DNA from 4 places in the Methylobacterium sp. WL19 genome. Region 2 is predicted to be linked to each of the others. Evidence: riboswitches for the same ligand, from Rfam matches in the RefSeq annotation. Region 2 holds a riboswitch; each other region holds the start of a gene.
What was found. A riboswitch is a leader RNA that binds a small molecule or an ion and turns the genes downstream of it on or off. The one in region 2 is predicted to bind cobalamin.
Positions count from the first base shown of each region.

Region 1 (5,456 bases), on a different contig from region 2:
CATTCGATCCAGGCGATGCCGGCCTTGCGGACTTCAAGGCCTTCGCCACCGCCATAGGGCTGCCGACAGCAGATGCGACGCGCTTGGCCGGTCCTGTTCAATGTGAAGGTGTCGATCTCTTCCTTGGATGGGCCGCCGACCGACCATCCAGCGAAGGCTTCTCAATCGTGGACGGCCGCAAATCCGACTCCGGCTTCTTCGACGAGGATTGATCAACCAGGGACCACGCATGAAAAACGGCGAGGCTTCCGCCCCGCCGCTCGATCAGCTGAGTCTTTCGGTCGTCAGAGGCCCATCATGGTCCTGGCGGAGCCAACGACCGTTGCGAGAAAGCCGAAGGCGAACGCGCCGATCATCGCGTAGCTGAAACCCTTCATCTGCATGATCGAAGCCCTATCGACCGATTAGCAGCGGTTCCCGCCGGAGGTCTGGCCGTACTGCTGAACGGGGAAGTTCTGCTGGTTGGCATTGCCCTCGGCGGCCGAGCTCATCGGGCAGTTGGCCGGGTTACGCGAGAAGGCGCTGTCGCGGGCACCAAGCGAGCCAGTAGCATCGACCTCATACGAGTTGAACGAGGTGTAGCGGGACGGACGCTCGAAAGCCATCGCGGACGAGATCGGAGCAACGCCAAGAACAAGAGCGGTGGCGATGGCGGCGATACGGGTCTTCATGTGGATGACTTAGCTCCTTTGCGCTACAGTCCTGGGATCAGGTCTGTTTGTTGCTGTATGAGACTAAGATAGGGTGCCGATCTAATTCTTGACGTGCCGGCGCGCACGCAATGGCGTGGATTAACTCTCCTGTAGCGGAGGCCATGACCCCACACGAAGAAGTCGCCTAAGGCAAAGGTAGCGATGTGGGTGAGGAGCGGGCGGTAGGGCGGATGGCGTGAGGAAGAGGAGCGTCCCCAACAAGGCACAGGGCAGTGCCATAAGCACTTGTTGAATACCGCTGCGTGTTGGCTCCGCGATCCCGTGCGTCGTATGGGGCTCGCGGAATCGTTAAGGGAGTTGACCGGCATGGCAGATGGAGTGCGGCCTACGCAGTCGCGGTTAGGGCTGGCCGTCACAGTGGCCTTCGCGATCCTGTTTGCAGGGGTCGGTACGCTCGGCTGGGGCTGGTACCGCTACGTCACCGCTGGCCCAACGCCCTACGACGAGGTTGGCATCGAGGTGAACCGCCGTCTGCCAGAGTCGCTACGGACTTGGGGTTGCGAGCGCATCAAAGAGCGTTTCCCGCGCTCTGTGCCACCCTACGGTTGCCAGCCCGGGCAGATCTGATCGAGGCTGGCGACGCAGTTTATCTCACCCCTCCACTCTTCCGCGAGCAAGCTCGTGGGACCCAGAAGGTGCACAGCGTCAGTAATCTGACGACAACAACCTCAGCTAGAAGCTACCGCACTTCAGAGTACGGCCCCCGAAACAGGTCGCCCGAGGCCCTTCGCCTGAACAACGTTCGCCACCGCCGGCGCCGATGTTCAGGGCGATCGTGGTTCATGTGGCAGCGCTGACATAAGGCTGCGAGGTTCCTGTCCGCATTGTTGGCAGTGTCGTGATCGCGATGTGCGGTTGCCAGCACGACTTTGGTAGAGCGGAGGCTCCCGAGATCCTCGAAGCTCGGGAGGATCCTTAGGGCGTGCCCAGTTCCGTCGCGCCAGGAGCCGGTCTCCGCATCCCACCAACGTCCATCACCCAGGTGATAGACAGCCTTTCCATGAGGCCGCCCACAGCTCTCGCAAGCCCCCCCGGCGCGTTGGAAGCGTATCACTGCAGAGAGCTGCGGCCAGTCGATTGGATAAAAGAAGCGATGTTCGCGCCGGATCGGCATCGAGATCAGGCCTCGCTGACTGTAGCTGCAGCCTGACTGCGGGCCCGGGCCTGGGGGAAATAGCTGTAGAAGGTGTCCCGACTGATCCCGAGCCGTTTAGCGATAGCTGCGATCGAGATGGTGCCGGATTGCAGCAGGGCGCGGCCTACCTCGATATCAGCCTCGGTGAGCTTCTTTGGCCGGCCGCCCTTCCGGCCGCGGGCCAGCGCCGCTTTCAGCCCTTCCATTGTCCGCTCGCGGTTCAGGTCGAGAAAGTACTCGGCCATGGCGCCGTGCATCTGCAGAGCGAAGCGACCGTGAGCCGTGTCGCTATCAAACTGCTCGGTGAGGCTTCGGAAGTGAACCTCCTTCGTCCGCAGATTGTCGATCGTGCGCATCATCTCAACGAGCGAGCGACCGAGCCGATCAAGCTTCCAGACTATGAGCACATCGGTCGGACGCAGGTAGGCGAGAGCGGCATCGAACTCAGGACGTTTCGTGCCGGCCTTTCCAGATTTCTTCTCCTCGAACAGTCGTTCGCATCCGGCCTTGGTCAGCGCATCGCGCTGCAGGTCGAGGTTCTGATCGAGGGTAGAGACGCGGGCATATCCGACGAGCATGTCGGGATAGTGATTCAAGCACGTTTATCTGGCAATAGAAAACCAGTCATATTTTCCCGACATAAACGGAGCCGTTTGCCCCCGATTAGGAAGCACATCCAGCATATGTCGGGAAAACGATCGAATATCGGACATGGATGCTGATAGCGCGATCGTCTCGTTTGGGTGGTTATGCGAAGGTCTGCTTTCGGGCCGAATTTTTGAAAAGCGGACGCTGCATAGCACCGAGGCAAACCTTCGTAAGTGCTGACCTGTAACCTTCCAGGCACACATCGTCGGAAAGCCTTTGCGTGCCATTGACGGCGGACGCTTTGATCGCGCTCCTTATCTCCGACGGTTCCTCCCCGGAGGATCAAAAGGGAACGCGGTGAGGATGAGGTCCGAAAGGGCCTCCCCGAAGCCGCGGCTGCCCCCGCAACTGTAAGCGGCGAGCCCATCATCAACACGTCACTGGGTCTTCGGGCCTGGGAAGACGATGAGAGGGCGGTGACCCGCGAGCCAGGAGACCTGCCGTCAGTCGTGGTCACACGCGAAACGCATCGGGCGGGGTGTCCTGATGGGTGTCGAGGCGTTCGGCTGTCCTTACGGCAGGCAAGCGCCCAGGCCTCGTTCGCGGTGACGTGCCACAGACGTCGCCCGAGGCTTGTCCCGTGTCCTTCCCCTCTCGATCCGCGTGCTTGCGCACGCTCGCGCTCGCCTGCGCCTCCCTTCCCGTATCCGCCCTGGCGCAGCAGACCGCCGCCCCCTTCGCCGACGTCCCGCGCGGGGCAGAGGCGGCCGTCACGCTCTCCGAGCTTTCCGTCTCCGCCACCGGCGTGCCGACGCCCGTCGACCAGGTCGGATCGAGCGTCACCGTGCTCACCGCCGCCACTCTGGAGGCCCAGCAGCGCCGCACCGTCCCGGATGCCCTCCAGCAGGTGCCGGGCCTCAACGTCGTGCAGACCGGCGGCCCGGGCGGTCAGACCTCGGTATTCATCCGCGGCTCGAACTCGAACCACGTGAAGGTGCTCATCGACGGCATCGACGCGACCGACCCGTCGAACCCGAACGGCTCCTTCGACTTTGGGCAACTCCTGACCGACGACCTCTCCCGCATCGAGGTGCTCAGGGGTCCCCAGAGCGGCCTCTACGGCAGCGACGCCATCGGCGGCGCGATCTCCTTCACGACGAAGCGTGGCGAAGGACCGGCCAGGGCAACCGCGCGGATCGAGGGCGGCTCATTCGGGACGTTCAACCAGAGCGGCCGGATCAGCGGGTCGGAAAACGGCTTCGACTACTCGGTGTCGATCCAGCATCTCCGGGCTGCCGCAACGCCTGTGACGCCGCCCAACCTCGTCGCCCCAGGAACGACGACCCGCCCGAACTACTACGACAACGAGACCGTCTCGGCGAAGTTCGGCTACCAGTTCACCGACACGTTCCGAATCAACTCGATCACGCGGTTCATCAACTCGAAGCTGCTCTTCAGCGGCGACGACTATGGCACCTTCCCGGTGACGCTGGGCGGCCTGCGCAGCCAGGCGGACGTGCAGCAAGTCTTCACCCGCAACGAGGCCGAGTGGACACCGTTCGCCGGTTTCCACAACGTCTTCGCGATCAACTACTCGAACCTCTACAACCGCCAGGTCCAGAACGCGTACGACCCGTTCAACCCGCTCCCGACCGCCGGCCTCGGCGAGCGCACGCGGTACGAGTACCGCGGCGACTACCAGCTCTCGCCCGGCAACCTCGTTCTGTTCGGCGCGCAGCGTGACGACGAGAGCCTGTCGACCACCGATCCGAACCCGTTCGGTTCCGGCAACCTGCGGGCCAGGAACGGCAATACCGCCGGCTACGGCGAGATACAGCTGACGCCGTTCGACCGTGCCTCTTTCGTCGCCAACGTTCGCCACGACGAGAACGACGCCTTCGGACCGGCCACCACGTTCCGCGTCGCCCCGAGCTACATCCTGCCGTTCACCGACACGCGGATCAAAGGCAGCGTCGGCACCGGCTTCAAGGCGCCGACCCTGAGCCAGCTGTTCCAGAGCTTCCCGGCGTTCAACTTCTTCGCCAACCCCAACCTCAAGCCGGAAGAGAGCCTCGGCTACGATGCCGGCTTCGAACAGCCGCTCGGCGAGCGCGTTCTCGTCGGCGCGACCTATTACGCCAACGACTTCAAGAACCTGATCAACACCAACGCCAGCTTCACCTCGAACGAGAACGTCGGGCGAGCCGAATCCTACGGGGCCGAGGCCTTCGTTGCGGTCCGGTTCACCGACACGCTCTCGGGCCGGGTCGACTACACCAACACCGTGACCAAGAATGAGATTACCAACCAGGAGCTCCTGCGCCGGCCCCGCCACAAGGGCAGCGCCACCGCTCAGTGGACGCCGATCCCCGGCCTGAGCTTCAGCGGGACGGTGATCGTGCTTGGCCACTTCGTAGACGGAAACCGAGACTTCTCGATCCAGAGGCTGAAGAACCCGGGCTTCACCCTGGTCAACCTCGCGGTCAACTACGACGTGAACGAGACGGTGAGTGTGTTCGGCCGGATCGATAACCTGTTCGACCGCCGCTACGAGAACCCCACCGGCTTCCTCGGGCCGGGCCTCGCCGTGTACGGCGGCGTCCGCGTGACGACGTTCTGAGGATTGCGATGTCGATGCGATGGACGCTGGCTGCGCTAGCGATTGCGGTCTGGCCTGGTCTGTCAGGTGCGGGGTGGGCGGCAGACGAGCCGGCGCATCCGGTCCACGTCGTCTCGATGAACCTCTGCGCCGACGAGCTGGTCCTGCGGCTCGCCGACCGCGACCAGGTCACCGCAGTGACCTACCTCGCCCATGACCCGCGCAGCTCCACCGTCGCGCGGGAGGCCACCGGCATCGCGGTGACCCGTGGCCTGTCGGAGGAGATCGTCGCGCTCCGGCCCGACCTCGTCGTGGCCGGAGCCTTCACGACGCGGACCACGGTGGGCCTGCTCAAGCGCGTCGGCTTCCCCCTTCTCGAACTCGGCGTACCCAACGACTTCGAGGGGGTGCGGGCCCAGAT
Region 1 is NZ_VRVC01000101.1:64-5,519, reverse strand. Features, by position in the region: gene FV220_RS18245 (hypothetical protein) at 1-212, shown strand, start outside; gene FV220_RS18240 (hypothetical protein) at 405-671, opposite strand; gene FV220_RS26175 (hypothetical protein) at 1,393-1,827, opposite strand; gene FV220_RS18225 (recombinase family protein) at 1,833-2,426, opposite strand; cobalamin riboswitch at 2,744-2,956, shown strand; gene FV220_RS18220 (TonB-dependent receptor) at 3,077-5,056, shown strand; partial or broken gene FV220_RS18215 (ABC transporter substrate-binding protein) at 5,065-5,456, shown strand, end outside.
Region 1: linked by a shared signal. The riboswitch ahead of FV220_RS18220 (TonB-dependent receptor) and the one ahead of FV220_RS21485 (TonB-dependent receptor) in region 2 are both predicted to bind cobalamin.

Region 2 (5,456 bases):
CGGCCTGCGCCTGCCACTCACGAGCTTCTCCGGCTTCCCGCAGGAGCCCTACGGGATCGAGCGCATCGACGTCCTGCGCGGGCCGACTTCGGGTCTCTACGGCCTGAACGATCCGGGCGGACTCGTGAACTTCGTCAGCAAGAAGCCCCTCGACGTGCCCCTGCGCGAGATCTTCGGCTCTTACGGCACCTACAACCGCAAGCAGTTCGGCTTCGACCTGAGCGGTCCGGCCAACCCCGAGAAGACCATCCTCTACCGGATCACCGGCTTCCTGCGGAACGGTGGCACCCAGGCCGATTACGTCGACCTCGACCGGGTGTACATCGCCCCGGCCGTCACGTTCCGGCCGTCGGCCGATACCAGCCTGACGCTTCTGGGAAATTACCAGAAGGATGTCTCGGGCGATAAGTACCGCTTGATCCCGCAATATTACACAAACGGGTCGAACCCGCTGAAGGCCAACCTGCGCGACCGCTTCCTCGGCGAGCCCGATTTCAGCCGCTTCAAGTCCGAGCGGGCCATGGCGGGCTACGAGTTCTCGCACCGCTTCGACAACGAATGGACCGTGCGCCAAAATCTGCGCTACGCCCATGCCAGCACCAACTACAACAGCATCTACCCGACCGGGCTGAACAATACGGCTTCACCCTCGCTCATCAACCGTTCGGCCCAGACCTGGCTGGAGGATTACGGCGTCTTCACCGTCGATACCCAGATCCAGCACGAGCACGTGTTCGACTGGTTCAAGAACACCGCCTTGCTCGGCATCGATTACAGCAACATTCAGAACAAGAGCGACCAGAGGGGCGGCCCGACCCAGTCGTTCTTCGATCCCAGCTTCCTCATTACCGGCGTGGGTCCGGCACTCGTCGGCCCGATCGATGTCCTCAACCCGACCTATGGCTCGGCCGTCGCCCCCCTGCAGAGGACGCTGTTGAGCCGGCTGTCGCAGGAGCAGACCGGCATCTACGCCCAGGATCAGGTGAAGTTCGGCAACGGTTTCCTGTTCAGCGCCAACGCCCGCTACGATTGGGTGAAGACGCGGACGGACGTGCAGAACCCCGCCCTGGATGCCGTTCGTACGACGCTGAACAGTATCGGCGTCCCGAACGCGATCCCGACCAATTTCGGGGTCACCCAGAATGCGGAATCCTATAGCGGCCGCGTCGGACTGTCGTATCTCTTCGACAACGGCCTGACGCCCTACGTCGCCGCCGCGCGCTCGTTCAACGTGCTGCCGTTCTACATCCAGTCGAGCACTCGGAGCCAATTCGTCCCGGCCGTGCCGGATACGTATTCGATCGGCCCCGCCAAGCCCGAGATCGGCGAGACCATCGAGGGCGGCATCAAGTTCCAGCCTCCGGGATCGAACAGCACCTTCCTGCTGACCTACTTCAATACCAAGAAGACCAACGCCCTGACCTTCGACGGGACCGATCCACTGCAGCAAGCCTATTACCAGACCGGCGAGATCACGGTGAACGGCATCGAGGCCGAGGCGACCCTTGAACTCGCCGAAGGGTTCCGCCTGCTCAGTTCGCTCACCGCCCTCAACGCCCGGGTGACCAGGGACATCCCGCCGTTCCCCTTGCCCGACGCGACCGGAAACCGGCCGATCCAGGTTCCGAACATCGTGATCTCGAACTGGGCCGACTATACCGTCCAGACTGGCCTGTTCCGTGGTCTCGGCTTCGGCTTCGGCGTGCGCTACATCGGCGATACGTTCGGCGATACGGCCAACACCATCCGCGTGCCGGATTACTTCCTGATGGATGCGTCGATCCGCTATTCCTTCGACAACTGGCGCTTCCAGGTGGCCGCCAACAACCTGGCCGACAAAGTGTATGTCGGCACCTGCGCCCAGCTCGGCGGATATGTCGGCTGCAATTACGGCGACGGCCGCCGCATCACCGGCTCCGTCACCTACCGCTGGTAGGCGACGCGCATCCGATGAGATTGGCCCCGGATCGAAAGATCCGGGGCTTTTCTTTTGGGCTGTTGCCGTGACGTCGTTGACGCGGTCTCCCGGCCTCGACTAGCTTGAGCATGACGGTTCCTCTTCGGGGGATCAAAAGGGAACGCGGTGAGGACCTTGTGTCCGATGCCGCGGCTGCCCCCGCAACTGTAAGCGGCGAGTCCTTCATCAACACGTCACTGGGTGATCACCTGGGAAGACGATGAGAGGGCGGTGACCCGCGAGCCAGGAGACCTGCCGTCAGTCGTGGTCACACGCGAAACGCATCGGGCGGGGTGTCCTGGTGGGGTGTCGGGGCGTTCGCATGTCGCGAACGCATCGGTTTCGTTCGCGGTGACGTGCCACTGCGCTGAGCCGCGCCCGCCGTCTGCCTGCGATGCCCGATCGTTCCCGTTCCTTCCGTTACAGAATCGCTCCACGGCATGCCTTCGGCGAGACCGTCCGGTCCCGCACGCAGGCATTTTGCCCGGTTCGCCGTATTGTAACGTTATAACATACGATTTAGCAGAGGGGGCGCGGCACTCGGCCAGCGATCACTCCGGTTTGCCAAAACGAACATGCCCAGACAGGTCACCCACCGCGCCCCCGGCCGGACATCCACGGCCCGCGCCACCGCTTTCCTCGCGTCGCTCCTCGGCTCGACCCTGCTCGCCGGTCAGGTCCGGGCACAGGATTCCGTCAGCCAGAATGCCGTCACCCTCGACCAGCTCACCGTGGAGGGGAGCGGGGTCGGCCTCACCCGCGCCAACCCGGTCGGGCTCAACCTCTCGACCCCCTCCCGCAGCGCCAGTCGCCTTGGCCTGACGCCGCTGGAGACGCCCGCCAGCATCGACGTCATCAGCGGCGAGACCGCGCGCATCCGGGGCCAGAACACGGTGGTCGAGGCGGTGACGCAGAACGCCACCGGCATCACCACCATCGCGTCGCCCGGCAACGGCAACGGCGCCTTCTCCAGCCGGGGCTTCGCCGGCCCGAACTCGATCCAGCAGCTGTATGACGGCACCCGCCTGTTCGTGGGCGCCGGCACCGTGACCTTCCCGTTCGACACATGGAACGTGGAGAGGATCGAGGTGCTGCGCGGCCCGGCCTCCGTGCTCTACGGCGACGGCGCCATCGGCGGCGTGGTCAACGTGGTCTCGAAGAAGCCGAGCTTCACGCCGATCCATGCCGCCCGCGCCGCAACCGGGTCGGATGGGCTCGCGCGCCTCGCCGTCGATCTCGGCGGTCCCATCGGCGATGCGGTGGCCTACCGCCTCAATGTCAGCGGCAACCGCGACGGCGGCTGGACCAGCCCGAACGGGGATTTCCGCAACCTCGCGGTCTCGGGCGCGCTGCTGTTCCAGCTGAACCCCGATCTCGCGGTGACCCTCAGCCACGATCTCGGCTACCAGGAGCCCGCCCGCTACTGGGGCACGCCGCTGGTCGATGGCCGGATCGTCCAGTCCCTGCGCAACAACAACTACAATGTCGACGGCGCGAAGGTCATCTGGTCCGACAACTGGACCCAGCTCAAGACCGAGTGGACGCCGAGCGCCGACATCACCATCCGCAACACCGCCTACCGGCTGCAGAGCCGTCGCCACTGGCTCGATGTCGAGCAATACAGCTTCAATCGCGGCACGGGCCTCATCGACCGGTCCAGCTATACCGAAATCTACCACCAACAGGAGCAGGTCGGGAACCGCTTCGACGCGGCCTTCAAGGGCAACGTCTTCGGCTTCCGCAACGAGTTCGCCATCGGGTTCGACGTGAACCACGTGGATTTCCGCCACACCAACAACTTCTCCAGCGCGGGCAGCAACCTCGTCACCAGCGTCGATCCGTTCAATTACGATCCCGGACAGTTTCCGGCCAATGGCCGCGCGAGCCCGGCCTATGCCACCAGCACCAACCAGGCCTCGGTCTTCGCCGAGAACCGGCTGATCCTCAGCGACCAACTCTCCTTCCTCACCGGCGTGCGCTTCGACGCGCCGACCCTGCACCGGCGCAACCTGCAGACCGGCGACACCTTCGCGCGCTCGTTCGAGGCCCTGAGTTACCGCTTCGGCCTCGTCTACAACCCGACGCCGGATTCGGCCCTCTACGTGCAATACGCCACCGCCACCGATCCGGTGGGGAGCCTCATCAGCCTGTCGCAATCGAACGCCAATTTCGACCTCTCCACCGGCGAGCAGATCGAGGTCGGTGCCAAGGGCCTCGCGCTGAACGGCGCCCTCGAATGGACGCTCGCCGGCTACCGCATCGTCAAGGACAAGCTGATTTCGGCGGTGCCGGGCCAGCCCAATGTCTCGACCCAGGTCGGCCGGCAATCCTCGCACGGGGTGGAGGGGGCGCTCGCCCTGCGCCTGCCCGATGGCTGGCGCATCGACGCCAACCTCGCTCTGCTCCACGCGCAATACGACGAGTTCCGGGAGGGGGCGGTGTCCTATGCGGGCAACCAGCCCATCGACGTGCCCGAGCGCGTCGCCAATGTCTGGCTCAATTGGGCCTTCGCCCGCGACTGGGAGGCCAGGATCGGGCTGCAGAATGTCGGCCGGGTCTTCAGCGACTTCTCCAATACCGCGCCACGGCCCGACTACACCCTCGCCCATCTCGGCCTCGACCATCAGGTCACCCCGGCCTCGCGCCTGAGCCTTCGCGTCTACAACCTGTTCGACACAACCTACGCCATCAGCGGCAACGCCGTGGACGGGATCGGCACCAACTGGATCCTCGGGCGACCGCGCTCGTTCGAGGTGGCCTACAGCGTCGCGTGGTGAGCCCGCTGAAACGAGGGAAGCGGTGGCTGGTCCTCGGCCATCGCTGGCTCGGCATCGCCACCGGGCTGCTCTTCGCCCTGTGGATCGGCTCCGGGCTGGTGATGCTCTACGTGCCGTTCCCGAGCCTCACGGAGACGGAGCGTCTCGCGCATCTTCGCCCGATGGCATGGGAGGCGGTCGCGGTCTCGCCTGACGAGGCCCTGGCCGCCGCCGGGCTGCAGGGCATGCCCCGCAGCCTCGATCTGGAGATGCGCGGGGACGAGCCTTTCTACCGGATGTCGGCCAGCGACGGCCGCCGCATCACCCTCTCGGCGCGAACCGGCGCACCGGCCGGGCCGGTCGATGGCGAGGCGGCCCGGCGCCTCACCGGGGCCGGTCCCGGCGCGTCCGTGGAGGAGGTCGAGCGCGACCAATGGACGGTGACGGCGCGCTACGATCCCCTGCGACCCTTCCACAAGGTCGCCTTGAACGACGCGACCGGCACGGAGCTCTACGTCTCGGAAAGGACGGGCGAGATCGTGCTCGACACGACGCGGTTCGAGCGCGGCTGGAACTGGGTCGGCGCCGTCACCCACTGGGTCTATCTCACGCCGCTGCGCGCCCGCGCCGAGCTGTGGCGCGATGCTGTGCTCTGGATTTCCGGCATCGCCGCCTTCACGGCGCTCAGCGGCCTCGTCCTCGGGATCTGGCGCCTGCGCCTGAGGCGGCGTTACGCGCGAGGA
Region 2 is NZ_VRVC01000145.1:1,646-7,101, forward strand. Features, by position in the region: gene FV220_RS21480 (TonB-dependent siderophore receptor) at 1-1,936, shown strand, start outside; cobalamin riboswitch at 2,034-2,232, shown strand; gene FV220_RS21485 (TonB-dependent receptor) at 2,533-4,734, shown strand; gene FV220_RS21490 (PepSY domain-containing protein) at 4,728-5,456, shown strand, end outside.

Region 3 (5,456 bases), on a different contig from region 2:
CCCAATGGTCTGGCGGGTGGTTCCCAGGGCTTGCACCGCCCTGCCGAACGGCGTGTCCGTGGTCTCGAGCAGGCGGTTCATCTTCGGCGTCAGCCGCTCGGGCACGTACCAATTGTCGGCCTCCGACAGGACGTGGTCGCCGCAGGCGAGCCGGACGCGGCGGTATTTCAGGACGGTGTCGGGTCCGGCGGCGAGGCGGCGGCGCGTCTCTTCCGAGGCGGGCTTGTCCACATCGCGCAGGAGGGTCGCCGTGAGCCGCGGGTCCGTCGCCATGCCGTGCTCGGAGCACCAGCCTTCGAGCGTCGCGGTGGCGCTGCGGCCCGCCAGGAGCCGCGCATTCAGCCCCTCCATCACCGCCAGCGCCTCGACCCGGCCGAGATAGGTGTCCGGCCAGGACGTGACGGATTGGGCGGATGCCGCACCGGCACCGGACAGAAAAATCGTGAGAGGAACGAGGCAGCGCCGGAAGCAGCGACGAGACACAACCCAAGGGCGATTTAGAATAATACTATACACGTTGACGAAGCCGTGCAAAAGTTGCGGGACCGAAGCCCGCGACGCCAGGTGATCTCTCGTGGAGCTCATCTTTCCCATCGAGTTCCTCGTCAGCGGCACACCGGTCTCGTTCCAATCGGCCCGACCGAGTTCCAAATCGCAGTGGAAGCAGAAGGTCCGGGCGGCAAGCGACGGCTCTTTGCCCGAGAACCACTTCGCCTGCGAGGGCAAACTCGCCGTGACGCTGTTCTACTTCCCGGTCGGCCCCGTGCAGGGCGACGTGGACAATATCGTCAAACTGGTTCTCGATGCCCTCAACCAGCATATCTACATGGACGATTCCCAGATCGAACGGGTAGTCATCCAGAAGTTCGAACCGCAGCGGGTGTTTTCTTTCACGCAGCCGAGCCCACTCCTGGCGGCGGCTCTGTCGGCACAGAAGCCGATCCTATACGTAAGGCTTTCGGACGATCCCTTCGAGGAACTGGCATGAGCGGCATGGAATCAGAACGGCCGGTCCTCGACCTCATCATCCCGGCACTTACGGATGCCGGCTACGAGGTCTATACTCACCCTTCACGCCAGCTTCTGCCCTCCTTCATGGGCGACTACGTTCCAGACGCCATCGCGCTTGGCAAACCAAAGAATCTGGCGATCGAAATCGTACGGGATGGCACGCGATCCGGAAGCCGGGAAAGGGTCGCTGACCGGTTCCTCGGTGTCACCGATTGGGAGCTTCGGATCTACTACGCCCGCTCCGGCGGCGGCGTGCCCGCCATCGACGGCGTGACGCCAGACATCATCGACCGCACGATCACGAAGGTCGAGGCCCTCATCGCGGCCGGCCAGATGGAAGCGGCTCTGCTGCTAGGCTGGTCGACCTTCGAAGCCATCGGGCGGGCCTTGATTCCGAACCGCCTGTCACACTCTCAATCGCCCGCACGGCTGATCGAGGAGCTCGCGGGCGAAGGCATCGTGACGCCGGACGAGGCGGATCGTCTTCGTCCCATCGCGAACCTGCGCAACGCCGTCGCCCACGGGGCCTTGCAGCGCGACCTCGATCGCACCGCCCTGGAGGATTTCGTCGCCACGCTGAAGCTCGTCCTCCACGAGAACCAGCCGGTCGGCGCTGGGGCCTGACCGCGCCCAGTAGTCAGAACTCGATCCCCTCCTGTGCCTTCACCCCGGCGGCGAAATGGTGCTTCACGCTGCCCATCTCGGTGACGAGGTCGGCGGCCTCGATGAGGGCCGGCTTGGCGTTGCGCCCGGTGACGATGACGTGGAGATCGGGCCGGCGCGCCCGGAAAGCCGCCACCACGGCGTCGATGGGCAGGTAATCGTAGCGCAAGGCGATGTTGAGCTCGTCGAGGAGGACGAGGCGGATGGTCGGGTCGGCCATCAATTCCTCGGCCTTGGCCCAGGCATGCTCGGCCGCCGCGATGTCGCGGGCTTTGTCCTGGGTCTCCCAGGTGAAGCCCTCGCCGAGCGTATGCCATTCGATCTGGTCGCCGAAAGCCTTCAGCGCGTGCTTCTCGCCGGTGTCCCAGGCGCCCTTGATGAACTGGACCACGCCGACCCGCCAGCCATGGCCCAAGGCGCGCAGGAGGAGGCCGAGCCCGGCCGTGGTCTTGCCCTTGCCGGGGCCGGTATTGACGATGAGGAGGCCCTTCTCGATCGTCTTGGCCGCGACCTCGGCGTCCTGGATGGCCTTGCGCTTCTCCATCTTCTCGCGATGCCGTTCGGCCTCCGGATCGTTCGTGTCTGACTCGCTCATGCGGCTGCTCCGGGTTGGGGTTTCACGATCATCGGCAGTCCCGCCACCATGAACACCACATGGTCGGCCCGCGCGGCGAGGCGCTGGTGCAGGCGCCCGGCCGCGTCGCGGAAGCGGCGGGCAAGCGCGTTGTCCGGCACGATGCCGAGCCCAACCTCGTTGCCGACGAGCACCACCGGCCCCGGCGCGCGATCGCAGGCCTCGATCAGCGCGACGGTCGCGGCCTCGACGTCCGCCTCGGACAGGATCAGGTTGGTGAGCCACAGGGTCAGGCAATCGACCAGCACCGGCCCGGTCGCCGCGGCGACGGCCTCGGCCAGGTCGATCGGTACGTCCCGGGTGATCCAATCGGCCGAGCGGCGCGACCGGTGAAGGGCGACGCGCTCGCGCATCTCGTCGTCCCAGGCCTGCGCGGTGGCGAGGTAGAGCCAGGGCGCCGGATGGGCTTCGACGAGGCGCTCCGCGTGCAGGCTCTTGCCCGAGCGAGCGCCGCCGAGGACCAGTGTCATTCTTGGGGAAGGCTGCCGCATGGCTTCCTTTAGCGCGAAACCGCCCTGCCCCGTCAAAGGCGGTAAAACGCTTTGGCGGCGCGTTGTCAGCGGTCGCGCGAGCGCGTAGAAGCGAGCTTCGGACGGTGCCCCGGTGACGGGGTGAAAAGGGAATGCGGTGAGGGCTCGCGCCTGAAACCGCAGCTGCCCCCGCAACTGTGAGCGGAGACGGGCCTGCCATCGGCCACCGGAGCGATCCGGGAAGGCGGCAGGACCGGATGACCCGCGAGCCAGGAGACCTGCCATCCGAAGGGGACCACATCGTCCTCCCGCTCGATCCTCGAACGCCGCCGGCGGGGCGGCCGGAGACCTGACACGATGACCACCAACACCCTCGTCCTTACCGGCACCCGCAGCAACGAGCGTCTCGGCGCGGTGCTCATGGCCGCTTTCCTCGGCCTCGGGCTCGTCTTCATGGCCGGTTTCGCCCCGGCGATGGCGCTGCACAACGCGGCCCACGATTTCCGGCACGCCCAGAATTTCCCCTGCCACTGACCGCCACGCGCTCAGTCAGGACCTGATTCCATGATGATCCGACTCGTGTCGGCGGCCCTGGTCGCCGGCTTCCTGGCGGCTGTCGTCGCCACGGGCTTGCAGTTCGCCCTCACCTCGCCGCTGATCATCGCGGCCGAGCGTTACGAGAGCGGCGAAGCCACGGCGCCGGCCGCGCAATGGATGCCGCGCGGCGCCTCGCCGGCCTCCCTCATCGTCCCCGTCCATTCGGGCCACGACCATGGCGGCAAGACGGACGGTGTCGAAGGCGGCGAGGTCGCACCGGCCTGGCAGCCCGGGCCCGGCCTGCCCCGTATGGTCTTCACCGCCCTCGCGACCCTGGTCGGCGGCGTCGGCTATGCCCTTTTGCTGGGCGCGGCTCTCATCGCCTGCGGGCGCGAGCCGAGCCCGGAAACCGGCCTGCGCTTCGCCATTGCGGGGTTCCTCGCCGTGGCTCTCGCCCCGGCCCTCGGCCTGCCGCCGGAATTGCCCGGCATGGAGGCGGCTCCGCTCGCCGAACGCCAGTTCTGGTGGATCATGACTGCGGCCGCCACCGCCATGGGGCTCTACCTCATCGCGATCCGCCGCTCCCCCATCGCCATCGCCGGAGGGATCGTGCTCCTCGTCGCACCGCATCTGGCAGGCGCTCCGGAGACGAGCCACGCCGCCTCCGCCCTGCCCCCGGGCTACGCGGCCCAGTTCGCCGCTCGGTCGCTGGGCATCGCCTTCGTGTTCTGGGCGGTGATCGGCCTCGCCTTCGGCTGGGCCTGGAACAGCGTCGGGCGCAAGAACCCAGCGACGTCGCATGCCTGACGAGGACATCCCGGCCGGCAACGCGGTCGCACTCTACGTCTGCGCCACCTGTCGCACGGCCGGCGACACGTCCGAGCCCCGCGCCGGGGCCCGCCTCGTCTCGGCGTTGCGCGAAGCGGTGACGGAAGCCGCCATCGAGGGCATCGCGGTCGAGAGCGTGGAGTGCCTGTCGGTCTGCAAGCGCCCATGCACGGTCGCCGTGGCGTCGGAGGGCCGCTGGACCTACGTCTACGGCGACCTCGACCCGATCGAATCCGCCAGGACCATCCTCGCGGGCATCGGCCTGTACGCGGAGACGCCCGACGGCATCGTGCCCTGGAAGGCACGGCCGGAAGCGTTCCGCAAAGGTGTCGTCGCCCGCATTCCCCCGTTTCCTCCGCCGCGCGCGGACAGAATTCCGGACGCCGCCGAATGAGCATCGTCGAGAAGATTCCCTGCACGATCGTCACCGGCTTCCTCGGAGCCGGCAAGACGACCCTCGTGCGTCACCTCGTGGAGAATGCCGGCGGTCGTCGGCTCGCCATCATCGTCAACGAGTTCGGCGATATCGGCTTCGACGGATCGTTCCTGGCCGCCTGCGGCATCGAGGGCTGCCAGGACGAGGACATCGTGGAACTGGCCAATGGCTGCATCTGCTGCACCGTGGCGGACGATTTCGTGCCGGCCCTGAACAAGCTGCTCGACCGGGCCGACCCGCCCGAGCACATCCTCATCGAGACGTCCGGCCTCGCTCTGCCGAAGCCCCTGGTCCAAGCCTTCCACTGGCCGGCGATCCGCTCGCGGGTGACCGTGGACGGGGTGATCGCGGTCATCGACGGCCCCGCCGTCGCTGCCGGCTTCTTCGCCGACGATCCGGCGGCCCTCGCCGCCCAGCGGGCCGACGATGCCAGCGTCGATCACGACAACCCGCTGGAGGAGGTGTTCGAGGACCAGCTCCTCTGCGCCGACCTCGTAGTCATGAACAAGGCCGACCTCCTCGACGAAGCCGGCAAGGCCAAGGTCCGCGCCGAGGTGGAGCGCCAGCTGCCGCGCGCGGTGAAGATGGTCGAGGCCGAGCATGGCCGCCTCGATCCGCGCGTGATCCTCGGTCTCGGCGCCGCCGCCGAGGACGATCTCGACGCCCGCCCCTCGCATCACGGCGAGGGCGAGGATCACGATCACGACGATTTCGACTCCGTGGCCATTGCCGTGCCTGCCACGGCGAGCGCCGAGGATCTGGCCGCCCGCGTCGCCCGCGCCGCCGAGACCAGCGGCGTCCTGCGGATCAAGGGCTTCGCCGAGGTCACCGGCAAGCCGATGCGCCTCGTGGTCCAGGGCGTCGGCGCCCGCATCGC
Region 3 is NZ_VRVC01000060.1:23,989-29,444, reverse strand. Features, by position in the region: partial or broken gene FV220_RS13465 (hypothetical protein) at 1-483, opposite strand, end outside; gene FV220_RS13460 (RusA family crossover junction endodeoxyribonuclease) at 575-988, shown strand; gene FV220_RS13455 (hypothetical protein) at 985-1,635, shown strand; gene cobO (cob(I)yrinic acid a,c-diamide adenosyltransferase) at 1,649-2,269, opposite strand; gene cobU (bifunctional adenosylcobinamide kinase/adenosylcobinamide-phosphate guanylyltransferase) at 2,266-2,778, opposite strand; cobalamin riboswitch at 2,885-3,079, shown strand; gene FV220_RS13440 (CbtB-domain containing protein) at 3,136-3,312, shown strand; gene FV220_RS13435 (CbtA family protein) at 3,343-4,122, shown strand; gene FV220_RS13430 (DUF1636 domain-containing protein) at 4,115-4,537, shown strand; gene cobW (cobalamin biosynthesis protein CobW) at 4,534-5,456, shown strand, end outside.
Region 3: linked by a shared signal. The riboswitch ahead of FV220_RS13440 (CbtB-domain containing protein) and the one ahead of FV220_RS21485 (TonB-dependent receptor) in region 2 are both predicted to bind cobalamin.

Region 4 (5,456 bases), on a different contig from region 2:
CGGTCAGGCGGACGCCGCCGTACACGGCGAGGCCTGCCCCGAGGAAGCCGGTGGGGTTCTCGTAGCGGCGGTCGAACAGGTTATCGACCCGCCCAAACACGCTCACCGTCTCGCTGACGTCGTAGTTCACCGCGAGGTTGACCAGGGTAAAGCCCGGGTTCTTGAGCCGGGCCACCGAGAAGTCGCGGTTGCCGTCGACGAAGTGGCCGAGCACGATCACGGTCCCGCTGACGGTCAGGCCCGGGAGGGGGGTCCAAAAGGCCGTCGCGCTGCCCTTGTGGCGGGGCCGTCGCAGGAGCTCCTGGTTGGTGATCTCGTTCTTGGTCACCGTGTTGGTGTAGTCGATCCGGCCCGTAAGGGTATCGGAGAACCGGACAGCGACGAAGGCTTCCGCCCCGTACGATTCGGCCCGGCCGACGTTCTCGTTCGAAGTGAACGTCGCGTTCGAGGTGATGAGGTTCTTGAAATCGTTAGCGTAGTAGGTCGCTCCGACGAGGACGCGGTCCCCCAGGGGCTGCTCGATGCCGGCGTCGTAGCCGAGGCTCTCCTCCGGCCTGAGGTTCGGGTTGGCGAAGAAGTTTGAGGCCGGGAAGCTCTGGAACAGCTGGCTCAGGGTCGGCGCCTTGAAGCCGGTGCCGACGCTGCCTTTGATCCGGGTCTCGGTGAAGGGCAGGATGTAGCTCGGCGCGACGCGGAAGGTGGTGGCCGGCCCGAAGGCGTCGTTCTCGTCGTGGCGGATGTTGGCAACGAACGACGCCCGCTCGAAGGGCGTCAGCTGCACCTCCCCGTAGCCGGCCGTGTTGCCGTTCCTCGCCCGCAAGTTGCCGGCCCCGAACGGGCTCGGGTCGGTGGTCGACAGGCTCTCGTCGTCACGCTGAGCGCCGAACAGGACGAGGTTGCCGGGCGAGAGCTGGTAGTCCCCGCGGTACTCGTAGCGCGTGCGCTCGCCCAGGCCCGTCGTCGCGTCCGGCGTCGCAAGGGGGTCGAGGGGGCCCTGCTGTCTGTTGAACAAGTTCGAGTAGTTGATCGCAAAGAGGTTGTGGAACCCAGCGAACGGTGTCCACTCGGCCTCGTTGCGGGTGAAGACCTGCTGCACGTCGGCGGCACTCCGGAACGCCGCCGGGAAGGCTGGGAAGGTGCTGTAGTCGGTTCCCGTGAATAGGAGACGGGAATTGATGAAGCGCGTCACCGAGTTGATGCGGAAGGTGTCGGTGAACTGGTAGCCGAACTTCGCCGAGACGGTCTCGTTGTCGTAAAAATTCGGATGGATCGCCCGGCCGAGCGGGACGAGGTTCGGCGGCGTCACCGGCGTCGCGGCCGCACGGAAGTGCTGGATCGAGACCGAATAGTCGAAGCCGTCCTCCGACCCGCTGATCCTGCCGCTTTGGTTGAAGGTACCGAACGAGCCGCCCTCGATCCGCGCGGTGGCCCTGGCCGGTCCCTCGCCACGCTTCGTCGTGAAGGAGACCGCGCCTCCAATGGCGTCGCTGCCATAGAGGCCGCTCTGGGGACCCCTGAGCACCTCGATGCGGGAGAGGTCGTCGGTCAGGAGTTGCCCGAAGTCGAAGGAGCCGTTCGGGTTCGACGGGTCGGTCGCGTCGATGCCGTCGATGAGCACCTTCACGTGGTTCGAGTTCGAGCCGCGAATGAACACCGAGGTCTGACCGCCCGGGCCGCCGGTCTGCACGACGTTGAGGCCCGGTACCTGCTGGAGGGCATCCGGGACGGTGCGGCGCTGCTGGGCCTCCAGGGTGGCGGCGGTGAGCACGGTGACGCTTGATCCGACCTGGTCGACGGGCGTCGGCACGCCGGTGGCGGAGACGGAAAGCTCGGAGAGCGTGACGGCCGCCTCGGCCCCGCGCGGGACATCGGCGAAGGGGGCGGCGGCCTGTTGCGCGAGCACGGGACCGGAAAGGGCGGCGCAGGCGAGCGCGAGCGTGCGCAAGCACGCGGTTCGGGAAGGAAAGGACACGGGACAAGCCTCGGGCGACGTCTGTGGCACGTCACCGCGAACGAGGCCTGGGCGCTTGCCTGCCGTTAGGGCAGCCGGGCGCCTCGACACCCATCAGGACACCCCGCCCGATGCGTTTCGCGTGTGACCACGACTGACGGCAGGTCTCCTGGCTCGCGGGTCACCGCCCTCTCATCGTCTTCCCAGGCCCGAAGACCCAGTGACGTGTTGATGATGGGCTCGCCGCTTACAGTTGCGGGGGCAGCCGCGGCTTCGGGAAGGCCCTTTCGGACCTCATCCTCACCGCGTTCCCTTTTGATCCTCCGGGGAGGAACCGTCGGACATACAGGACCTGAGGGAATGGCCCAGCGTCAATGTCGCTTCGGGGTTTTCCGCCCTGTGTGTTCATAACGTTACAAGTCGGGCCTCGGGGTCGATGGCATTCGGTTCGGACCGCGGCAGTCCCCAGCCCTTCACCAGGCCGTAGACCGCAGGGATTACCACGAGGGTCAGGACGGTCGACGAGACCATGCCGCCGATCATGGGGACCGCGATCCGCTGCATAACCTCAGAGCCCGATCCGGTGCTCCACAGGATCGGCAGGAGCCCGGCCATGATGGCGACCACCGTCATCATCTTCGGACGCACCCGCTCCACCGCGCCGATCATGATGGCCCTCCGCAGGTCGGCACGGGTGAGTGCCCGTCCGGCGCGGTCGCATCCGGCCCGGATCTCGGCCAGCGCATGATCGAGGTAGACCAGCATGATCACCCCGGTCTCGGCCGCGACGCCTGCCAGTGCTATGAAGCCGACGGCCACCGCCACCGACAGGTTGAAGCCCATCCACCACATCAGCCAGACCCCGCCGACGAGCGCGAACGGCAGCGACAGCATCACGATCAGGGTCTCGGTCAGTCGACGGAAGTTGAGGTACAGCAGCAGGAACACGATCAGCAGCGTCAGCGGCACCACGACCTTGAGCCGGGCCGTCGCCCGGTCGAGGTACTCGACCTGACCGCTCCACTGCACGAGGGTACCCTGCGGCAGGCTCACCTCTTTGGCGACCGCCGCCCGCGCCTCGGCGACGTAGCCCCCGAGGTCGCGACCGGCGACGTCGACGTAGATGAAGACCGCGAGTTGCCCGTTCTCGGTCCGGATCTGGGTCGGGCCACGGTTCAACTGAACCTTGGCGACCTCACCGAGCGGTACCGTGCCCCCACCCGGGATCGGCACCTGAACCTCGGAGGCGATGGAGCGCGGGTCGGAGCGGAAGGCGCGCGGGTAGCGTACGTTGACGGTGTAGCGCTCGCGGCCCTCGACGGTGTTGGTGACGCTCTCGCCGCCGAGCGCCATCCCGATCACGTCCTGCACGTCGCCGACGGTCAGCCCGTACCGGCCCAGCGCCTCGCGGTCGGGGGTGATGTCGAGGAAGTAGCCGCCCTGCACCCGTTCGGCGTAGGCGCTCGACGTGCCCGGCACCGCCTTCACCACCGCCTCGACCTGGCGGGCGACCTTCTCCATCTCGGAAAGGTCCGTCCCCAGCACCTTGATCCCGACCGGCGTACGGATGCCGGTCGAGAGCATGTCGATGCGGGCGCGGATCGGCTGGGTCCAGGCATTCGAGACCCCGGGGAACTGGAGCGCGGCGTCCATCTCGGCCTTCAGGCTCGCCGTCGTGACCCCGGGTCGCCACTCCGCCTTCGGCTTCAGGTTGACGATGGTCTCGAACATCTCGGACGGCGCCGGGTCGGTCGCGGTGTTGGCCCGACCGGCCTTGCCGTAGACCGAGGCGACCTCGGGGAACGACTTGATGATCCTGTCCTGGGTGGCGAGCAGGTCCCCGGCCTTGGTCACCGAGATGCCCGGCAGCGTGGTCGGCATGTACATCAAGGTGCCCTCGTCGAGGTCGGGCATGAACTCGGAGCCGAGCCGGCTCGCCGGCCATGCCGTCGCCGCCAGGACGACGAGGGCCAACAGGATGGTGAGCACCCGCGCCCGCAGGACGCCTGCGATGAGCGGTCGGTAGATCCAGATCAGGAGTCTGTTCACCGGATTGCGGTGCTCCGGAATGATCCGGCCCCGGACGAATAAAGCCATCAACGCCGGGACGAGTGTCAGGGACAGCACCGCCGCCGCGGCCATGGCGAAGGTCTTGGTGAAGGCCAGCGGACCGAACAGGCGGCCCTCCTGGCTCTCTAGCGTGAAGATCGGCAGGAAGCTCACGGTGATGATGAGGAGCGAGAAGAACAGCGACGGCCCGACCTCGCTTGCGGCCTCGATCAGGATCTCGACCCGGCGCTTGCCGGGGTCCGCCCGCTCCAGGTGCTTGTGGGCGTTCTCGATCATCACGATGGCGGCGTCGATCATGGCGCCCACCGCGATGGCGATGCCGCCCAGGCTCATGATGTTGGCCCCGAGCCCGAGGGCCTTCATGCCCGCGAACGCCATGAGGATGCCGACCGGCAGCATCAGGATCGCCACCAGCGCGCTGCGGACGTGGAGCAGGAACACGACGCAGACGAGGGCTACGATGACGCTTTCCTCGATCAGCGTGCCCTTGAGGGTCTCGATGGCCGCCTCGATGAGGTGCGAGCGGTCGTAGACCGGAAGGATCTCCGTGCCCTCGGGCAGGCTGGCGGCGACATCGGAAAGCCGGGCCTTCACGTTCTCGATGACGTTCAGGGCGTTGGCACCGAACCGTTGCAGGACGATCCCGCCGGCGACCTCGCCGTCGCCGTTCATCTCGGTGATCCCGCGGCGCTCGTCGGGACCGAGCTCGACCCGAGCCACGTCCTTCACCCGCAGGGGTGTGCCCGCCTCCGTCCTCAGGACGATGCTCTCGATGTCGGCGACGCTCTTGAGGTAGCCGCGGCCACGGACGACGAACTCGAACTCGGAGAGCTCGACGGTACGGCCGCCGACGTCGGCGTTGCTCGACCGGATCGCCTCCCGGAGCTTGGACAGGGTGATGCCCTGTGCCCGCAACCGGTTCGGATCGACGACCACGTTGTACTGCTTCACGAAGCCGCCGACGCCGGCGACCTCCGCCACGCCCTCGGCCCGCGACGCCCCGAAGCGGACGACCCAGTCCTGCAGCGACCGGAGCTCGGCCAGCGTGCGCTCCTTGGCGACCACGACGTACTGGTAGACCCAGCCGACCCCGGTCGCGTCGGGTCCCAGGGTCGGGGTGACGCCGGCCGGCAGGCGTTTGGCCACGGTGTTCAGGTATTCGAGCACCCGGCTCCGGGCCCAGTACGGGTCGGTGCCGTCCTCGAAGATGACGTAGACGAACGACACCCCGAAGAACGAGAAGCCGCGCACGACTTTCGACCGGGGCACCGTCAGCATCGCGGTGGTCAGGGGGTAGGTGACCTGGTCCTCGATGACCTGGGGCGCCTGCCCGGGGTACTCGGTGTAGACGATGGTCTGGACGTCCGAGAGGTCCGGGATCGCGTCGAGCGGCAGGGTCCTCAGGGCGTAGAGCCCGGCTCCCACCGCGAAGACG
Region 4 is NZ_VRVC01000025.1:35,277-40,732, reverse strand. Features, by position in the region: gene FV220_RS07415 (TonB-dependent receptor) at 1-1,945, opposite strand, end outside; cobalamin riboswitch at 2,093-2,305, opposite strand; gene FV220_RS07410 (CusA/CzcA family heavy metal efflux RND transporter) at 2,357-5,456, opposite strand, start outside.
Region 4: linked by a shared signal. The riboswitch ahead of FV220_RS07415 (TonB-dependent receptor) and the one ahead of FV220_RS21485 (TonB-dependent receptor) in region 2 are both predicted to bind cobalamin.